DNA from 3 places in the Agrobacterium sp. 22-226-1 genome. Region 3 is predicted to be linked to each of the others. Evidence: predicted binding sites of a transcription regulator. Region 3 holds the regulator's gene; each other region holds the start of a gene.
What was found. Region 3 encodes PhoB, which activates phosphate uptake and scavenging genes when phosphate is short. Its sites were predicted from a motif close to TGTCATNNANCTGTCAT; they were not measured.

Region 1 (5,969 bases), on a different contig from region 3:
TCTGGTGAAGTTCGGTCTCATCCCGGAATTCATCGGCCGTCTGCCGGTTCTTGCCACGCTGGAAGACCTCGACGAGGATGCGCTGATCCAGATTCTGTCCGAGCCGAAGAACGCTCTGGTCAAGCAGTACCAGCGCCTGTTCGAGATGGAAGATGTGGAACTGACCTTCCACGAGGACGCCCTTCGTGAGATCGCCCGCAAGGCGATCACCCGCAAGACCGGCGCCCGCGGCCTGCGGTCGATCATGGAAAAGATCCTTCTGGACACCATGTTCGAACTGCCGACGCTGGAAGGCGTGCGCGAAGTGGTCATTTCCGACGAGGTCGTCAGCGGCCTTGCACGTCCGCTCTACATCTATGCGGACCGTCAGGAAGAAAAGACCAACGTTTCGGCCTGATTGGCCGGCCCGGTGCTTTGATGAAGTCAGAAGGCCCGCCTCCGTGCGGGCCTTTTCTGTTGTCCCCGGGTGTGAAACTTGCGCCTAACTTGGCGAAGCCCGATTTTGCGTTTGGAGCGGATTGCGCTTTGCTGATAAAGTCTTACAACTGATTTGCAGCGCGATATGACGGAAATGTGAATTCCCGTCGGCGACCCGGTTCCCATGTCCTTCGGGATAACCGGAAATGTCGGGAGTACTAGCCGGCGCTGGGTTTTGTTGAATTTCACGGTCTTGCCGCTTAGCGGGACCGTCTGTTCCGGCGACTTGAAATCGGTGTTTCGAAACTCCACTTTCAGTCTCGAGAAATGAATGTGCCGGATGCCCCAAGCTGTCCGGCAAAGTGTCCCGAAAGGGACCATGGAAAGGAAATGATATGACGAACATCACGTCTGCGGCATCTGGCGGTACCTATCCGGTACTTCCCCTGCGCGACATTGTCGTTTTCCCGCATATGATCGTTCCCCTGTTCGTCGGGCGGGAAAAATCCATCCGTGCGCTCGAGGAAGTCATGGGTTCGGACAAGCAGATCATGCTTGTCACCCAGATCAACGCCAGCGATGACGATCCGGCCCCGGAGGCCATCCACAAGGTCGGCACGGTCGCCAATGTCCTGCAGCTTCTGAAGCTTCCCGACGGCACCGTGAAGGTGCTGGTGGAAGGCAAGGGCCGCGCCCAGATCGACAGCTATACCGGCCGTGAAGACTTCTATGAAGCCACTGCGACGCCGTTGCAGGAGCCTGCCGAAGATCCGGTCGAGATCGAGGCGCTGTCGCGTTCGGTCGTGTCTGAATTCGAGAGCTATGTGAAGCTCAACAAGAAGATTTCGCCCGAGGTTGTCGGCGCTGCCGGCCAGATCGACGATTATTCGAAGCTTGCCGATACGGTCGCTTCGCACCTGTCGATCAAGATCACCGAAAAGCAGGAAATGCTGGAAACCGTCAGCGTGAAGCAGCGGCTTGAAAAGGCGCTCGGCTTCATGGAAGGCGAAATTTCCGTGCTCCAGGTCGAAAAGCGTATCCGTTCGCGCGTCAAGCGCCAGATGGAGAAGACGCAGCGCGAATATTACCTGAACGAACAGATGAAGGCGATCCAGAAGGAACTCGGCGACGGCGAGGACGGCCGTGACGAGATGGCCGAACTGGAAGAGCGCATCGCCAAGACCAAGCTTTCCAAGGAGGCCAAGGAAAAGGCCGAAGCGGAAATGAAGAAGCTTCGCCAGATGAGCCCGATGTCGGCGGAAGCCACTGTCGTGCGCAACTATCTGGACTGGCTGCTGGGTCTGCCCTGGGGCAAGAAGTCGAAGATCAAGACCGACCTCAATGCGGCCGAGACGATCCTCGATCAGGATCACTTTGGTTTGGACAAGGTCAAGGAACGTATTGTCGAATATCTGGCCGTACAGGCCCGCGCTTCGAAAATCCGCGGTCCTATCCTGTGCCTCGTCGGTCCTCCCGGCGTCGGCAAGACCTCGCTTGCCAAGTCGATCGCCAAGGCGACCGGACGTGAATATGTGCGCATGGCGCTGGGTGGCGTTCGTGACGAAGCGGAAATCCGCGGTCACCGCCGCACCTATATTGGTTCCATGCCCGGCAAGATCGTTCAGTCGATGAAGAAGGCCAAGAAGGCGAACCCGCTCTTCCTGCTCGACGAAATCGACAAGATGGGCATGGACTTCCGTGGCGACCCGTCGTCTGCACTGCTGGAGGTTCTCGATCCGGAACAGAACTCCACCTTCATGGACCACTACCTTGAAGTGGAATACGACCTGTCCGACGTGATGTTCGTGACCACGGCCAACACGCTGAACATTCCGGGTCCCCTGATGGACCGTATGGAAGTGATCCGCATCGCCGGTTACACGGAAGACGAAAAGCGCGAAATCGCAAAGCGTCACCTGTTGCCGAAGGCGATCAAGGAGCATGCCCTGCGTCCGGAAGAGTTCTCGGTTACCGATGATGCCCTGATGGTCGTCATCCAGCAGTACACCCGCGAGGCGGGCGTGCGCAGCTTCGAACGCGAGCTGATGAAGCTGGCGCGCAAGGCTGTCACCGAGATCATCAAGGGCAAGGTCAAGTCCGTGGAAGTCACCGGTGCCAATGTTCCGGATTATCTGGGCGTTCCGCGGTTCCGCCATGGCGAGGCCGAGCGCGAGGATCAGGTCGGTGTCGTCACCGGTCTGGCCTGGACGGAAGTCGGCGGTGAGCTGCTCACCATCGAAGGCGTGATGATGCCGGGCAAGGGCCGCATGACGGTCACCGGCAACCTCAAGGAAGTGATGAAGGAATCCATTTCGGCGGCGGCATCCTATGTCCGTTCGCGCGCCGTGGACTTCGGCATCGAACCGCCGCGCTTCGACAAGAGCGACATCCACGTTCACGTTCCGGAAGGTGCGACCCCGAAGGACGGTCCGTCCGCCGGTGTTGCCATGGCCACCGCCATCGTCTCCATCATGACCGGCATCCCGGTCTCGAAAGATGTGGCGATGACGGGTGAGATCACACTCCGCGGTCGCGTGTTGCCGATCGGCGGCCTGAAGGAAAAGCTGCTTGCGGCCCTTCGCGGCGGCATCAAGAAGGTGCTGATCCCGGAAGAAAACGCCAAGGACCTGGCGGAGATTCCGGACAATGTGAAGAACGAGATGGAAATCATTCCGGTGTCGCGCATGGGCGAGGTTATCAAGCACGCCCTCATCCGCCAGCCGGAACCCATCGAGTGGGACGGCAGCATCGAGACGCCGGTGATCGCAACCGTCGAAGGTGTCGACGACGGCAGCCAGACCATCGCGCATTGATAATGCATCGCCGCGAGGGGCGGGAATCGCCTTTCGCGACGGGTGCTGCATAGATTCAATGTGTTAGGTGTCTGAAGGCGCATGTGGCGTAAAGCTGCGCACAAGTGATGCGAATTTGGCACGAATATGTGGAAGGCCGGCAGAAATGTCGGCCTTTTTTGTGAAAAAAAACGCAGACCCCTTGTTTTTCAGGCGATTCCAGCGCTTTTGGATTGCTGCGCGCGGATGCGAACGTATTCTGCGCCGGCTTAATTTGAGTCGTTTCAAACCATTGAAAGGGGTGGAAACATGAACAAGAACGAGCTCGTCTCTGCTGTTGCCGAAAAGGCTGGTCTCACGAAGGCAGATGCTGCTTCCGCTGTTGATGCTGTATTCGAAACTGTACAGGGCGAACTGAAGAACGGTGGCGACATTCGCCTGGCCGGCTTCGGCAGCTTCTCCGTCAGCCGTCGTGAAGCCTCCAAGGGCCGTAACCCTTCCACGGGTGCTGAAGTCGATATCCCGGCTCGCAACGTACCGAAGTTTTCCGCAGGCAAGGGCCTGAAGGACGCCGTCAACTCGTAAGGTTTCCGGAAAGCCGCAACGCCCGGCGGCGGGCGGGCGGCTTTTCAGGTTCACGAGGAAACATGTTTTGACGCCCTGACGCCGTCACATCGCCGCCAAAAGCGGGCGGTGTTTCGAAAAGCTCTTTTCGGACAGGCCGGGTTTTCCCGGTCAAGATGTGAATGAAAGCAGGGAAGCGCCTGTGTAGCTTCCATCCGGACAAACGGCGTTTTTCTACGCGGAATGTGGGCATAAACACGAAAGCCCGGCCTTCTAGGCCGGGCTTTTTGATTCAGCGGTCAGGAAGTGTCATGCCACTGTCATGTCTGTAACGCAGAAGCCTTGGGGTATTTCTGGACCCAAGGGGGATTAAAATGGCGTTCCGATTTTCTCAAATGGCTTTGACCGCTGCGCTGCTCACGTCCGCAGCCATCCCGGCCGCTGCCGAGCCGGTTTTCAACCGCATCGCATCTTTCCCGGTGGCGAAAAACCTTCCCGCGGACAAGGACGCCAAATCCGTCACCTCGGCTGAAATCATTACCGCCAGCGAAGACGGCAAGACGCTGATCTATTCGGACAGCCCGCTTGGCGGCATCGGTTTCATCGACATCACCGACGCCAAGGCTCCCAAGGCCGGCGGCGCGCTGCTGCTCGAAGGCGAACCGACCTCCGTTGCCGTTGCCGGTCCCAAGGTGCTGGCCGGCGTCAATACGTCGGAAAACCGCGCCAAGCCCTCCGGCAAGCTAGTAACGGTCGATATCGCCACCAAGAAGATCGAAGCAAGCTGTGATCTCGGCGGCCAGCCCGATTCCGTCGCCGTTTCCCCGGACAAGACCTTCGCTGCCATCGCCATTGAAAACGAGCGCGATGAAGAGGTGAACGAAGGCGCCCTGCCGCAGATGCCAGCCGGTTATCTGGTGACTGTCGGTCTGAAGGACGGCGTTGCTGATTGCGCAACGCTGAAGAAGATCGAGCTCACCGGCCTTGCCGAAATTTCCCCTGAGGATCCGGAGCCGGAATTCGTGTCGATCAACGCCAATGGCGAGATTGCGCTGACGCTTCAGGAAAACAATCATGTCGTCATTCTCGACGGCAAGACCGGCACGGTGAAGGCGCATTTCTCCGCCGGCAAAGTCGATCTTGAAGGCATCGATACGAAGACCGACGGCCAGCTGAAGTTCACCGACAAGCAGGAAGGCCGCAAGCGCGAGCCGGACGCCGTGAAGTGGCTGGACAATGACCGCATCGTCATCGCCAATGAGGGCGACTGGCAGGGCGGCTCGCGTGGCTTTACCATCTTCGACAAGACCGGCAAGCTCGTCTATGAATCCGGCTCCTCGCTCGAACACGCAGTTGCGGCCATCGGCCACTATCCGGAAAAGCGCTCCAAGGCCAAGGGCATCGAGCCCGAAGGTCTGGAAGCGGCGACCTTCGGCGACCAGAAATATTTCTTCGTACTGTCCGAGCGCGCCTCTGTCGTCGCTGTCTACAAGGACACCGGCAAGGAGCCGGAACTGACGCAGCTCCTGCCTTCGGGCGTTTCGCCGGAAGGTGCTGTCGCCATCCCGGCGCGCAACCTCCTCGCCACGGCCAATGAGGTCGATCTGATCGAAGACGGCGGCGTCCGCTCGCATGTCATGCTCTATGAGCGCGGTGAAGGTGAAGCAGCCTATCCGCAGCTGGTTTCCGCCACCGTCGATGGTGCACCGATCGGCTGGGGCGCTCTTTCGGGTCTGGTCGGCGATGCCGAAAAGCCCGGCATTCTTTATGCCGTCTCCGACTCGGTCTATGGCAACCAGCCGTCGATCTTCACCATCGATGCGACGAAAAAGCCCGCCACCATCACCAGCGTGCTGCGCGTCAAGCGTGACGGTATTGCCGCTCAGAAGCTCGACATCGAAGGTATCACGCTGGACGGCAAGGGCGGTTTCTGGCTGGCTTCTGAAGGCGACAGCGCCAAGCTCGTCCCCCACGCGCTCTATAACGTCAACGCCAAGGGCGAGATCAAGGCGGAGATCGCATTGCCGAAGGAACTTCTCGCCGGCGACACCCGCTTCGGTTTCGAAGGCGTGACGATGATCGGCAAGGGCGACGAGGCGACGCTGTGGATGGCCGTGCAGCGTGAATGGGGCACGGACGAGAAGGGCTTCGTCAAGCTCGTCTCCTACAATCCGAAGTCCAAGGAATGGGGCGCCG
Region 2 (5,969 bases), on a different contig from region 3:
GTGAAGGGCTGGCGGCAGCGCGTGCCGCTGGAGGAACTGGTGTTTCGTAACCGTTGGGGCGGGGTGTAGAAGCGGAGACCTGTGAATAAGGCGGGACGTTGCCGCATATTTCTTCTCCCCGCCGGGGAGAAGGTGGCCCGAAGGGTCGGATGAGGGGGCAAGCTCTCCGAATATCGCTAACGCAGCCCCCTCATCCCGCTGCCGCGGACTTCTCCCACTCGGGGAGAAGAAACAAGCGGCGCCCGCTCGCTCCGCGATGTATGTCACTGCTGCGGCTGTATACCCTTCAGAGCCGGGTTCTTCAGGTCGATCCGGCCTGTCTGGTCGGGCAGGAATTTCGGACCTATGACGCGGACGCGGCTGTCGTTCGGGTCATAGTCGCGTTCGGGAACGGGCTGTTCCGGCGGCTTGGCGGCCTGTTGCTGTTCGGCGGGTTTCTCAGTCTTGTCACCTTGCGGTGATGGAATGGTGGTGATGCCGGAATAGGGTTTTTCGGGCTGCGGCCGGGCGGCCTCTTCCTGCTTTTGCATTTCCTTGTGATAGGCGGCCATGTTGCAGGCGCAGCCCGGCGCTTTTGCCGTGGCGTTCCTGTAGGCGAAGGCGGTTGGCAGGTCCCTGTAGGGTTTGCCTGTTTCCGCCGAAACCATATCGGCGGTTTCCTGATCCGTCATGGAGTGGAAATAAAGCTCCGTCTCGGTGCCCGGACACATTTTCTCGCACTGCTCCGCCTGGGCGCGGAAATCGAGCGGCGAGGCATTGGACGCGATGGGGAAAAACGAGCCGTCGCAGGTGCGCACGCAGAGTGTGCGAAGCCCGCCCTCGGCGGCGGCGTTGGGGTAGGGCGAAAGCCCCGCCTGTCCCGGCTCGTCGCCGTTCTGCCGAAAGGCGTCGGGATAACGCGTCACATCCGGAGGCGGCGGCAATTGCGTTTCCGTCTGCGGCAGGGTGTTGCAGCCATTGGCATCGAGGGCGGCGAGAATGCGCTGACGCCTGATGTCGCCGTCGTCGTTACGCGCGGCCGCCATGGCGTCGTCGCGGTCACGGATGATGGCGTCGCGCTCGCTTTCCGCTTCCGCCAGCGCATCGCCGATCTCGGCGCAGATACCGGCATTGGGATTGCCATAGACGATGACGCTGCCGGATGAGCAGCCATAGCCGCGCAGGTCATTCCTGATCTTGCGGATGACGATGTTTTGGCGGGCGAGCGCATTGGCGTAACGCCGCACCTCGGCCGTATTGCCGATGACGCGGGGCGGCTCGCGCAATTGCGCATAAAGCGTATCACAGACCTGATCCGCGAAGGCGGCGGCCGGAGCGAGGAAAACAAGGGGAAGCAGGAGGCCGATGATGCGGCTGCGGCGGGTCAATTGTTCGATCCGTTCGATGTCCCCGGCCAGTGGCAGGGGCGTTATACTTCACGACATCCGTGTTTCGGGAAGATAACATAAGCTGTTGCCGCAATGCGGCAACAGCCTGTTCAAAATTGCGTTAATGCGGCCTCTATCACACCGAAGGGTGCGATGCCTGCACCACGGCAAACGCCGCCATGTTGACCACGCCGCGCGAGGTGACGCTGGGCGACAGGATATGGGCGGGCAGGGCCGTGCCGAGCAGGATCGGGCCGACATGCAGGCCTTCCGTCAAGGTGCGGGTGACACCGAGGGTGATGTTGGCGGCATCGAGGTTCGGGAAAACCAGAAGGTTCGCTTCGCCGGTCAGCACGCTGTTCGGCATGGCGCGCTTGCGCAGCGCTTCCGAAAGGGCCGAGCCGCCCTGCATTTCGCCATCAACTTCCAGTTCCGGTGCGGCCTCCTGCACGATCTTCAGGGCGCGGCGCATCTTGCGGGCGCTTTCGGAATCGCGCGAGCCGAAATTGGAATGGCTGGCGAGGGCGATCTTCGGCGTGATGCCGAAGCGGCGGATTTCCTTGGCCGCGAGAATGGCCATTTCCGCCACTTCCTCGGAGGTCGGGTCGTAATTCACGAAAGTATCGGTGAGGAACAGCGCACCCTGCTGGGTGATGAGCAGGCTGAGGCCGGCGAAGGAACGCACGCCTTCCTGCTTGCCGATGATCTGGTTGACGTCGCGCAGATGGCGGTCGTAACGGCCTTCGAGGCCGCAGATCAGCGCATCCGCTTCGCCGCGCTTCACCGACAGCGCGCCGATGACGGTCGTGTTGGTGCGCACGATGGTGCGGGCTGCTTCCGGGTTGATGCCGACGCGGCCGACAAGGGCGAAATAGTCATCGACATAGTCGCGATAGCGCGGATCGTCTTCCGGATTGACCACGGCGAAATCCGCATGCGGGCGGATGCGCAGGCCGAAGCGCTTCAGGCGCGTTTCGATGATCTGCGGGCGGCCGATAAGGATCGGGATGCCGGTGCCTTCTTCCAGCAGCACCTGGGCGGCGCGCAGCACGCGCTCGTCTTCGCCTTCGGCAAAGATGATGCGCTTCTTTTCGGCGGCTTTCGCGGCGTTGAAGACCGGTTTCATGATGAAGCCGGAGCGCCAGACGAAACGGTTCAGCTGGTCGAGATAGGCTTCGAAATCGGTGATCGGCCGGGCGGCGACGCCGCTTGCGGCGGCGGCGCGGGCAACGGCTGGTGCAATGCGCAGGATGAGGCGCGGATCGAAGGGCGAGGGGATGAGGTAGTTCGGGCCGAAGACCGGCGTTTCGCCGCTATAGGCCTTTGCGGCCACTTCGGAGACTTCCTCACGCGCGAGTTCGGCGATGGCCTGCACGGCGGCCATCTTCATTTCCTCGTTGATCGTGGTTGCGCCGCAATCCAGCGCGCCGCGGAAGATATAGGGGAAGCAGAGAACGTTGTTGACCTGGTTCGGGAAATCCGAACGACCGGTGCAGATCATCGCATCCGGACGGGCCGCACGTGCAGCCTCCGGCATGATTTCGGGGTTGGGGTTGGCAAGCGCCAGGATCAGCGGGTTTTCCGCCATGCGCTCCAGCAGTTCCGGCTTCAGCACGCCGGCGGCGGAAAGGCCGAGGAAGACATCCGCACCGTCGATGGTTTCGGCCAGGACGCGCTTGTCGGTCTTCTGGGCGTAAACTTCCTTCCACTCGTCCATCAGCGTGTTGCGGCCGTCATAAACGAGGCCTTCAATGTCGTGGACCCAGATGTTTTCTTTCTTCGCGCCCATGGCGACGAGCAGGTTGAGGCAGGCAAGGGCTGCCGCGCCGGCGCCCGAGGCGACGATCTTGACGCTGGACAGAGACTTGCCGGCGAGTTCCAGCGCGTTGGTGACTGCAGCGGCGACGATGATCGCGGTGCCGTGCTGGTCATCGTGGAAGACCGGGATGTTCATCTTTTCGCGCAGCTGGCGTTCCACCTCGAAACATTCCGGCGCCTTGATGTCCTCAAGGTTGATGCCGCCGAAGGTGGGTTCCAGCGCTGCGATGGTGGAGACCATGTCGTTGATGCCGGGCGCATCGATTTCGATATCGAAAACGTCGATGCCGGCGAATTTCTTGAAGAGGACGGCCTTGCCTTCCATCACCGGCTTGGAAGCGAGCGGGCCGATATTGCCGAGGCCGAGCACCGCCGTGCCGTTGGAAATGACGGCGACGAGGTTGGCGCGGGCGGTATATTCCGCCGCCGTTTCCGGATTTTCATGGATGGCGAGGCAGGGGGCGGCGACGCCCGGCGAATAGGCCAGCGCCAGATCGCGCTGGTTGCCGAGCGGTTTGGTGGCCTGGATTTCCAGCTTGCCGGGACGCGGATAGCGGTGGAAAAAGAGCGCCTGTTCCTCGATGTCGGCCTTTGCCGTGTTGGCGGGCGTGTTGTTCTTATCGTGAGAGGTCATTCTTCCACCGTCATGTCTGGTTCAATTCCGGACCCCTGAATACAACAAACTTCCCCGTGGTACAGCCGTTATTTGACCGCACCTTATGCAAATGCGGCCATGGCTTATTCGCGTTTTCGTGAAGGCTTTCGTCATATTCCCTATAAAAACCGGCGTCTGTCATGTTGCTGAAACACGAGTCTGGTTCTGAGAGGTAAGAAAGCCGCAGGGACGCAACCGAACAGGGGGATGAAATCCGTGGCCGGTCAAATCGAAACCAGACAGTTCAGAACGCTTTTCATTTCGGATGTCCATCTTGGCTCCAAGGCGGCCAAGACGGATTATCTGCTCGACTTCCTGAAACATCACGAGGCCGAGACGATCATTCTCGTCGGCGACATCGTCGACGGCTGGCGCCTGCGCCGCAGCTGGTACTGGCCGCAGGGCTGCAACGACGTGGTGCAGAAGCTTCTTCGCAAGGCCCGCAAGGGAACGCGCATCGTCTATATTCCCGGCAATCACGATGAATTCCTGCGGGAATTTCCGGGCATGCATTTCGGCGGCATCGAAGTGGCCGAACGCATGATCCATGAGGCCGCCGACGGCAAGAAGTACCTCATCATCCATGGCGACGAGTTTGACGTGGTGGTGCGCAACGCCCGTCTGCTCGCCTATCTCGGCGACTGGGCCTATGACGCGGCGATTGCGCTCAACATCGCCATTGCCGCCGTGCGCCGCCGCATCGGCCTGCCTTACTGGTCGTTTTCGGCCTGGGCCAAGCTGCAGGTCAAGCACGCGGTCAACTTCATCGGCGAATTCCAGCGCGTGGTGGCTGACGAGGCACGGCGCAACAATGTCGATGGCGTCATCTGTGGACACATTCACCATGCTGTCATGGAAGACATGGACGGCATCCGCTACATCAATACCGGCGACTGGGTGGAAAGCTGCACGGCGATTGCCGAAAATGCCGATGGCAGCTTCGAGCTGATCACCTGGATGCAGACGAGCGACGTTACCGCCGAACAGGCATCGGACGAGATGGAGCCGGTGGATATTCCGGGGCTGATCGGGAAGCACGCGGCCTGAGTTGGGGCGTTTGACGGGCGCTGACGATAGGCTCGTATGGAATGCCGCATTCGATGAGTGGCAATAAATATCCGCACACCGTCATCCCGGCCTTGAGCCGGGATCCAGTGCGATCAAGTCTTTGATCGCGTAAGACTCCTCTCACCGCGCAGACGCGCGGTGGCTGGATGCCGGATCAGTCCGGCATGACGGAGGAGAGGTTCTGCTTCCCTGTGACTCTTTAGGCAAGGCACGCGGAAGATGCCGCCTTGGCGCACGGTGCCTGAGCGAGACTTCTGCAATTCCGGCGGGGCCGGATAACCACGCCTTCCTCATAGACGAGCCCTTCCGTCATTTAAGGCGAGCGGGTGCGTTTTTTCGCCTTCTCCCCGCCGGGGAGAGGAAACAAGGGGCGAGGTTGCGTGCATATTTGTTGGGGCTTAACCCCACAATTCCGGCCGTGCCGGATAAACCAGCGAACCCTCATAAACCAGCCCTGGCTCCCTGTCCTCGGCCAGCAGCAGCGGCCCGTCGAGATCGGCGAAGGCCGCGCCCTGTGCTGCCAGCACCGCAGGCGCCATGCCGAGCGAGGTGCCGAGCATGCAGCCGACCATGATGGTGAAGCCGAGCCTTTCGGCCTCGGCCTTCATGACGAGCGCTTCGGTCAGGCCGCCGGTCTTGTCGAGCTTGATGTTGATCGCCTCGTAACGGTCGCGGAGGCCGGCGAGGTCCTTGGTGGAATGCACGCTTTCATCGGCGCAGATCAGCACCGGATGGTCGATGCGGGCGAGGATGTCATCCTTGCCGGCGGGTAGCGGCTGCTCGATCAGCGATATCTTCAGCTCTGCCGCAAGCCGCAGATAATATTCGATATTATAATCGTTCCAGCCCTCATTGGCGTCGATGATGATGCGCGCTTCGGGTGCGGCGGCGCGCACGGCCCTTAGACGCGCTTCGTCATCCGCCGTGCCGGTCTTGATCTTCAGCAGCGGGCGGCCTGCGTTTTCCGCCGTTTTCGCGGCCATGGTCTCGGGGTCGGCAAGCGAGATGGTGTAGGCGGTGACGAGCGGCTTTGCCGCCTGTCCAAGGATGCGCTCGGCAAC
Region 3 (5,969 bases):
TGCGAATGTCGCTTCCGTCAGGCGCTTTGCGAGCTTTTCCTGGCCCGGCACTTCATAAAGGTTCGAGACGTGCCAGACCTTCTCGGCCTGGGTCTTGATCGCCTCAACGAGGTGCGGATGGGCGTGGCCCAGCGAGTTGACCGCGACGCCGGCTGCAAAATCCAGATATCGTTCGCCGCTTTCCGTGAACAGCCAGACGCCCTCGCCTCGCTCGAAGCGCAGGGGGGCTCTTGCAAACGTATCGAACAATGGCGCGGCGGCTTCGGCCATGGCTGTATCACTCCTTGCGCGGATGCGCTGTCAGACGGTTGTCAATAGGCTTTCGGGGTTATCCCTTGCCTGAAAATCAAAAATGCCGCCTCGCGGCGGCAGGGGCACTATTGTCACTTCGCCTGCCGATGTCAACAAAAGTCCGCGTTTCCCGGGCTTCTCAAGCCCTAGTAGGTGGCGGCGGATGAGGCCCAAGGTGTTGCCTTTCAGACTCAACTCGCCAGCAAGTTGGGGAAAACCGGAAAATCGATTCGAGATGATTCCCGCGACTCTTGCCACGGAGTCTGCGTGGCACTAGGTTAATCGCTAATTACTAGACTGCATTGCGGCGGAACTAGTCACCAAAAATCAGGCAGAAACCACGCTCGCGGCACGCCCGCGAGGCGGAGAGGGATTCTGCCGACATTATACGCGACAAGCGGAGAAGCGGCATGAACTGGACAGACGAACGAGTCGAAAAACTCAAGAAATTGTGGTCCGAGGGGCTTAGCGCCAGCCAGATAGCAGCGCAGCTGGGCGGCGTGAGCCGCAATGCCGTCATCGGCAAGGTCCATCGCCTCAACCTGCCGGGACGCGTGAAGGCCGGCGGCCCGGTTACTTCGGCGCGTTCCGCGCCCAAGCGCACCGCTGCCCCTGCCCCGCGCGCGACGAATTTCGCGACCCGCGTCAGCGCAGCACCTGCACGCGCCTTGAACCGCTCGAGCGCGGCAACGGCGCTGCACGAGGAGATCGATATCGAGACCGCCGAAGTTCTCGATTACGTTCCCTCCAAAAATGTCGTTACGCCGATTTCCCGCCGCCTGACGCTGACGGAACTGACGGAGCGCACCTGCAAGTGGCCGGTCGGCGATCCGCTGAAGGATGATTTCCATTTCTGCGGTTGTGAAGCACTGGAATCTTCGCCCTATTGCAAGTTCCATGCAAAGCTTGCCTACCAGCCGGTAAGCGAGCGTCGCAAGGCTTGAGTGTTGCGGCACGCATTCGACACTCAAAAACTACGGGCCTTCGGGCCCGTTTTTTTATGGCGGAATCCAAAGTGGTTCAAACGCGGAGCCCACGTTGTTTAAGAGGCGCTCCCAATCCCTGTTCTTGCGCATTCTCCGGATGTGAAGCCGCGATGGGCCCTTGCGGCAAATGCTCAGAATTTGTCGGCGACGTGCCGCGCCCTCCTCCCGTCAGGTTTCACCGCGCAATCCGGCTTTCAGCGGACCTTCTATCGCCTTCAAAAGAACAAGGATACGCATGTGCGGAAGGTTCAAAATCGAAAGGCCCGACACCGTTCCTTCTGATTTGGGGGGAATTTATCCCGGGTGAAACCATCGGTTTCGGTTTTCTCAGGCTTCCATTGAATATCCGGCGCCGCGCACGGTGCGGATGACATCCTGCATGTGCGAAAAATTGAGCGCCTTGCGCAGACGTCCGACATGCACGTCGACGGTACGTTCATCCACATAGATATCGTGACCCCAGACGCCATCCAGCAACTGCGAGCGGGAAAACACCCGGCCGGGAGAGGTCATCAGGAATTCCAGCAAGCGGAATTCCGTCGGGCCGAGGCGTACTTCGCGGCTCTTGCGGTGAACGCGATGGGTCTCACGATCCAGTTCGATATCCCCGCATTTCAGCACCGAAGACAGAACCTCGGGGCGGGCCCGACGCAGCATGGCCTTGACGCGGGCCATGAGTTCCGGCGTCGAAAACGGCTTGACGACATAATCGTCCGCGCCGGTGGCAAGACCGCGAACCCGTTCGCTTTCTTCGCCGCGCGCCGTCAGCATGATGATGGGCAGGCGCTCGGTTTCCGGCCGCATCCTGAGCCGACGGCACAGTTCGATACCGGAAACGCCGGGAAGCATCCAATCCAGGATAAGGAGGTCCGGAATACGTTCCTGCAGCCTGATTTCTGCCTCGTCTCCACGGGGTATCGTGTCGACGTCATATCCCTCAGCCTCGAGATTGTAACGAAGCAGGACGCTCAGCGCTTCCTCGTCTTCCACAACTGCAATCTTGGGCACCATATACTAACTCCGCAAGCCGTTGCCTGTCTGTTACTCGGTCACCGAACCGAGCGTGTTGGAACTGTCGTCCTTCGGACGTTCGCCCTCCGGTTGGCTGCCGGTGGTCATGTAATAGATCGTCTCGGCGATATTGGTGGCGTGGTCGCCGATACGCTCGATGTTCTTGGCGCAGAACAGGAGATGCGTGCAGGTGGTGATATTGCGCGGATCTTCCATCATATAGGTCAGAAGCTCACGGAAGAGCGACGTGTACATGGCGTCGATTTCCTCGTCGCGCTCGCGAATGGCATTGGCCTTCTCGGCGGAACGCGTGGAATAGACGTCCAGCACTTCCTTGAGCTGCACCAGCGCCAGTTCCGACAGGTGTTCGATGCCACGGGCAAGCTTGCGCGGCACGCCGGTGCCGGCAACCGCAATCACACGCTTGGCGGTGTTCTTGCCAAGGTCGCCGACACGCTCAAGGTCAGCGGCGATACGCAGCGTGCCAATGATCTCGCGAAGGTCTGCCGCCATCGGCTGGCGTTTGGCGATGGTGACGATGGCCTTGTCGCCGATCTCGCGCTCGGCGTGGTCGAGGATCGCATCGTCGGAAATGACCTTCTGGGCGAGCGCGGCATCGGAATTGACGAGCGCACGCACGGCGTCGGCGCACATCTGCTCCGCAAGACCGCCCATTTCGGCGATGCGGCGCGTCAGAAACTTCAATTCATCGTCATAAACGGAAACGATGTGCGAATGGGTCGTTGTCTGTGTCATGGTCTAGTCCTCCGGCTTGGCCTGCATGCGCGTACCCGGAAGCGGGCACGGCAGAAGCACCAGTCTTGTACGGTTTCGATAAAGCGCCGGCCGGGATCAGCCGAAGCGGCCCATGATGTAATCCTGCGTGCGCTGGTCATCCGGATTGGTGAACATCTTGTCGGTTTCGTTTTCCTCGACAAGATGACCAAGATGGAACATGGCCGTGCGCTGGGAAACACGCGCCGCCTGCTGCATGGAGTGCGTGACGATGACGATGGTGTAATTGGTGCGCAGCTCGTGGATCAATTCTTCGACCTTTGCGGTCGCGATAGGGTCGAGAGCCGAGCAGGGCTCGTCCATCAGGATCACTTCCGGGCTGACGGCAACTGCGCGTGCGATGCACAGACGCTGCTGCTGACCGCCGGAAAGACCGGTGCCGGATTCGTGCAGACGATCCTTAACCTCGTTCCAGAGACCCGCCTTCTGCAGGCTCTGCTCGACGATCTGGTCCATATCCGCCTTGTTGCGGGCGAGACCATGGATGCGCGGGCCGTAGGAAATGTTTTCGTAGATCGACTTCGGGAAGGGATTCGGCTTCTGGAACACCATGCCGACGCGGGCGCGCAATTCCACGACGTCAATCGCCTGATCGTAGATATCGTCGGTGTCGAGCGTGATCTTGCCGGTGACCCGGCAACCGTCAATCGTGTCGTTCATACGGTTCAGGGTACGCAGGAAGGTGGATTTGCCGCAGCCGGACGGGCCGATAAGCGCGGTCACCGTATTTTCCCGAACGTTGAGGTTCACGTCGTAAAGCGCGCGCTTTTCGCCGTAATAAACCGAAACGTCCTTGCCGATCATCTTGTATGAGACTTCATTCATTTTCTTGTCCAGCGCCTTTTCAACTGCTGCTTCCGACAACATGTTCATTGCTCAAGCTCCTTCTACCAGCGCCGTTCGAAGCGGCGACGCAACAGGATTGCGCCAACATTCATGACGATGAGGAACAGAAGCAGGATGATGATAGCGCCGGATGTCCTTTCGACAAAGGCGCGCTCGGCTTCGTTCGCCCACATGTAAATCTGCACCGGCAGGGCCGTGGACGGATCCATCGGCGTTGTCGGGTAATTCGCTACGAATGCCACCATGCCGATCAGGAGCAGCGGCGCCGTTTCGCCCAGCGCGTGGGCGAGGCCGATGATGGTGCCGGTCAGAATGCCGGGCATGGCGAGCGGCAGCACATGGTGGAAGATCGTCTGCATCTTGGAAGCGCCGAGGCCGAGGGCGGCGGCGCGGATTGACGGCGGCACGGCCTTCAGGGCAGCGCGGGTCGCGATGATGATCGTCGGCAGGGTCATCAGCGTCAGGACGAGGCCGCCGACCAGCGAGGCCGAGCGCGGAAAGCCCATGAAGTTGATGAAGACCGAGAGGCCGAGCAGACCGTAGACAATCGAAGGAACGGCCGCGAGATTGTTGATATTCACCTCGATAAGATCCGTCAGACGGTTCTTCGGGGCGAATTCCTCGAGATAGATGGAGGCCGCGACGCCGATCGGCAATGACAGCACCAGCACGATCAGCATCATGTAGAAGGAGCCGATCAGCGCCACGCCGACACCCGCCGCTTCCGGACGGCTCGACGCGCCGTTGACGAAGATGCCGGTATTGAAATGTTTGCCGAGCTGGCCGCTTTCGGCGAGCTGGTTCATCCAGCCGAGCTGCTGGTTCGAGATACGGCGATTGGCTTCATCCGCCGTCAGGTCGACTTGGCCCTTGAAGGCGCTGTCGACGTCGCCCGACGCCAGCAGCGTGACGGTGCGCGTGGTGCCGATAACGGCGGGATCGGCAACGACGATGTCGCGAAGCTGCGTGCGCACGCTGTCGGAAATCAGGAGATTGACGGCGCGAAGGCCGGCGCGGTCCGTCGGCGCAACACCCAGGACCTTGGCGACCGCATCGCGGGCGATGACGGGATAATTGGCCGTCATCAGCTTAGTGGGATTTATGGCGCGCTCATTTTTCGGATCGATGATCTGTTCCGAAAACTCAACTGGAACGGTGATCATCGTCTGCTGGAAAGCGGTGTAACCCTTGGAAACCACCGAGAAAAGCAGCAGGAAGAGGAAGATGAGGCCGAAGGAAATCGCTGCCATGCCGTAGGCACGGAAGCGGCGTTCGGCGGCATAGCGGCGCTTGATGCCGATATCACGGCGCGTGGCCTTGTTGACGGCGCTCGCGCCGGCTGCGGGAGAGACGATGTCGGTCATTCATATTGCTCCCGGTATTTGCGCACGATGTAAAGCGCGTAGATATTCAGGCAAAGTGTGATGGCGAAAAGCGTGATGCCGAGTGCAAAGGCAACCAGCGTCTGCGGCGAGGTGAATTCAAGGTCGCCGGTAAGCTGGCTGACGATCTTGACCGTCACCGTGGTCATGGGCTCGAAGGGATTGAGCTGCAGACGGGCAGCAACACCGGCCGCAAGAACCACGATCATGGTTTCGCCGATGGCGCGCGAAGCCGTCATCAGCACGGCGCCGACGATGCCGGGAAGAGCGGCCGGAATAATGACCCTCTTGATCGTCTCGGAGCGCGTGGCGCCAAGACCGAGCGAACCGTCACGCAGCGAGCGCGGCACGGCGGTGATGATATCATCCGACAGCGACGACACATAGGGGATCAGCATGATGCCCATGACGAAGCCGGCGGTGATGACGCTCTGCGCCTGGATGAAGTTGGCGTAGTTGCCCGTCGCCAGGCCGTTGATCTGCGTGGAAATGTCTCTGAGGAAAGGACCGACCGTCGTGAGCGCGAAGAAGCCGTAGACGATGGTGGGAATGCCGGCGAGCACTTCAAGCAACGGCTTTGCCATGGAGCGGAAGCGCGGCGAGGCATATTCCGCCATGTAGATCGCCGAGAAGAGACCGACCGGAACCGCAACCAGCA

Region 1: a site for PhoB is predicted at 4,081-4,097, ahead of ACQZ5K_RS05785 (esterase-like activity of phytase family protein). Genes of this name have one in related genera too.
Region 2: a site for PhoB is predicted at 3,977-3,993, ahead of ACQZ5K_RS07620 (UDP-2,3-diacylglucosamine diphosphatase). Genes of this name have one in related genera too.

Annotation. Positions count from the first base shown of each region.
Region 1 covers NZ_JBNWCP010000003.1:6,646-12,614, forward strand. The annotation lists gene clpX (ATP-dependent Clp protease ATP-binding subunit ClpX) at 1-397, shown strand, start outside; gene lon (endopeptidase La) at 813-3,230, shown strand; gene hupB (DNA-binding protein HupB) at 3,519-3,794, shown strand; gene ACQZ5K_RS05785 (esterase-like activity of phytase family protein) at 4,148-5,969, shown strand, end outside.
Region 2 covers NZ_JBNWCP010000003.1:378,485-384,453, reverse strand. The annotation lists gene bluB (5,6-dimethylbenzimidazole synthase) at 1-69, shown strand, start outside; gene ACQZ5K_RS07630 (DUF2865 domain-containing protein) at 264-1,367, opposite strand; gene ACQZ5K_RS07625 (NADP-dependent malic enzyme) at 1,504-3,819, opposite strand; gene ACQZ5K_RS07620 (UDP-2,3-diacylglucosamine diphosphatase) at 4,048-4,887, shown strand; gene dgcA (N-acetyl-D-Glu racemase DgcA) at 5,307-5,969, opposite strand, start outside.
Region 3 covers NZ_JBNWCP010000001.1:353,978-359,946, reverse strand. The annotation lists gene ACQZ5K_RS01785 (acetylornithine transaminase) at 1-270, opposite strand, end outside; gene ACQZ5K_RS01780 (GcrA family cell cycle regulator) at 702-1,235, shown strand; gene phoB (phosphate regulon transcriptional regulator PhoB) at 1,605-2,288, opposite strand; gene phoU (phosphate signaling complex protein PhoU) at 2,319-3,044, opposite strand; gene pstB (phosphate ABC transporter ATP-binding protein PstB) at 3,141-3,956, opposite strand; gene pstA (phosphate ABC transporter permease PstA) at 3,971-5,293, opposite strand; gene pstC (phosphate ABC transporter permease subunit PstC) at 5,290-5,969, opposite strand, start outside.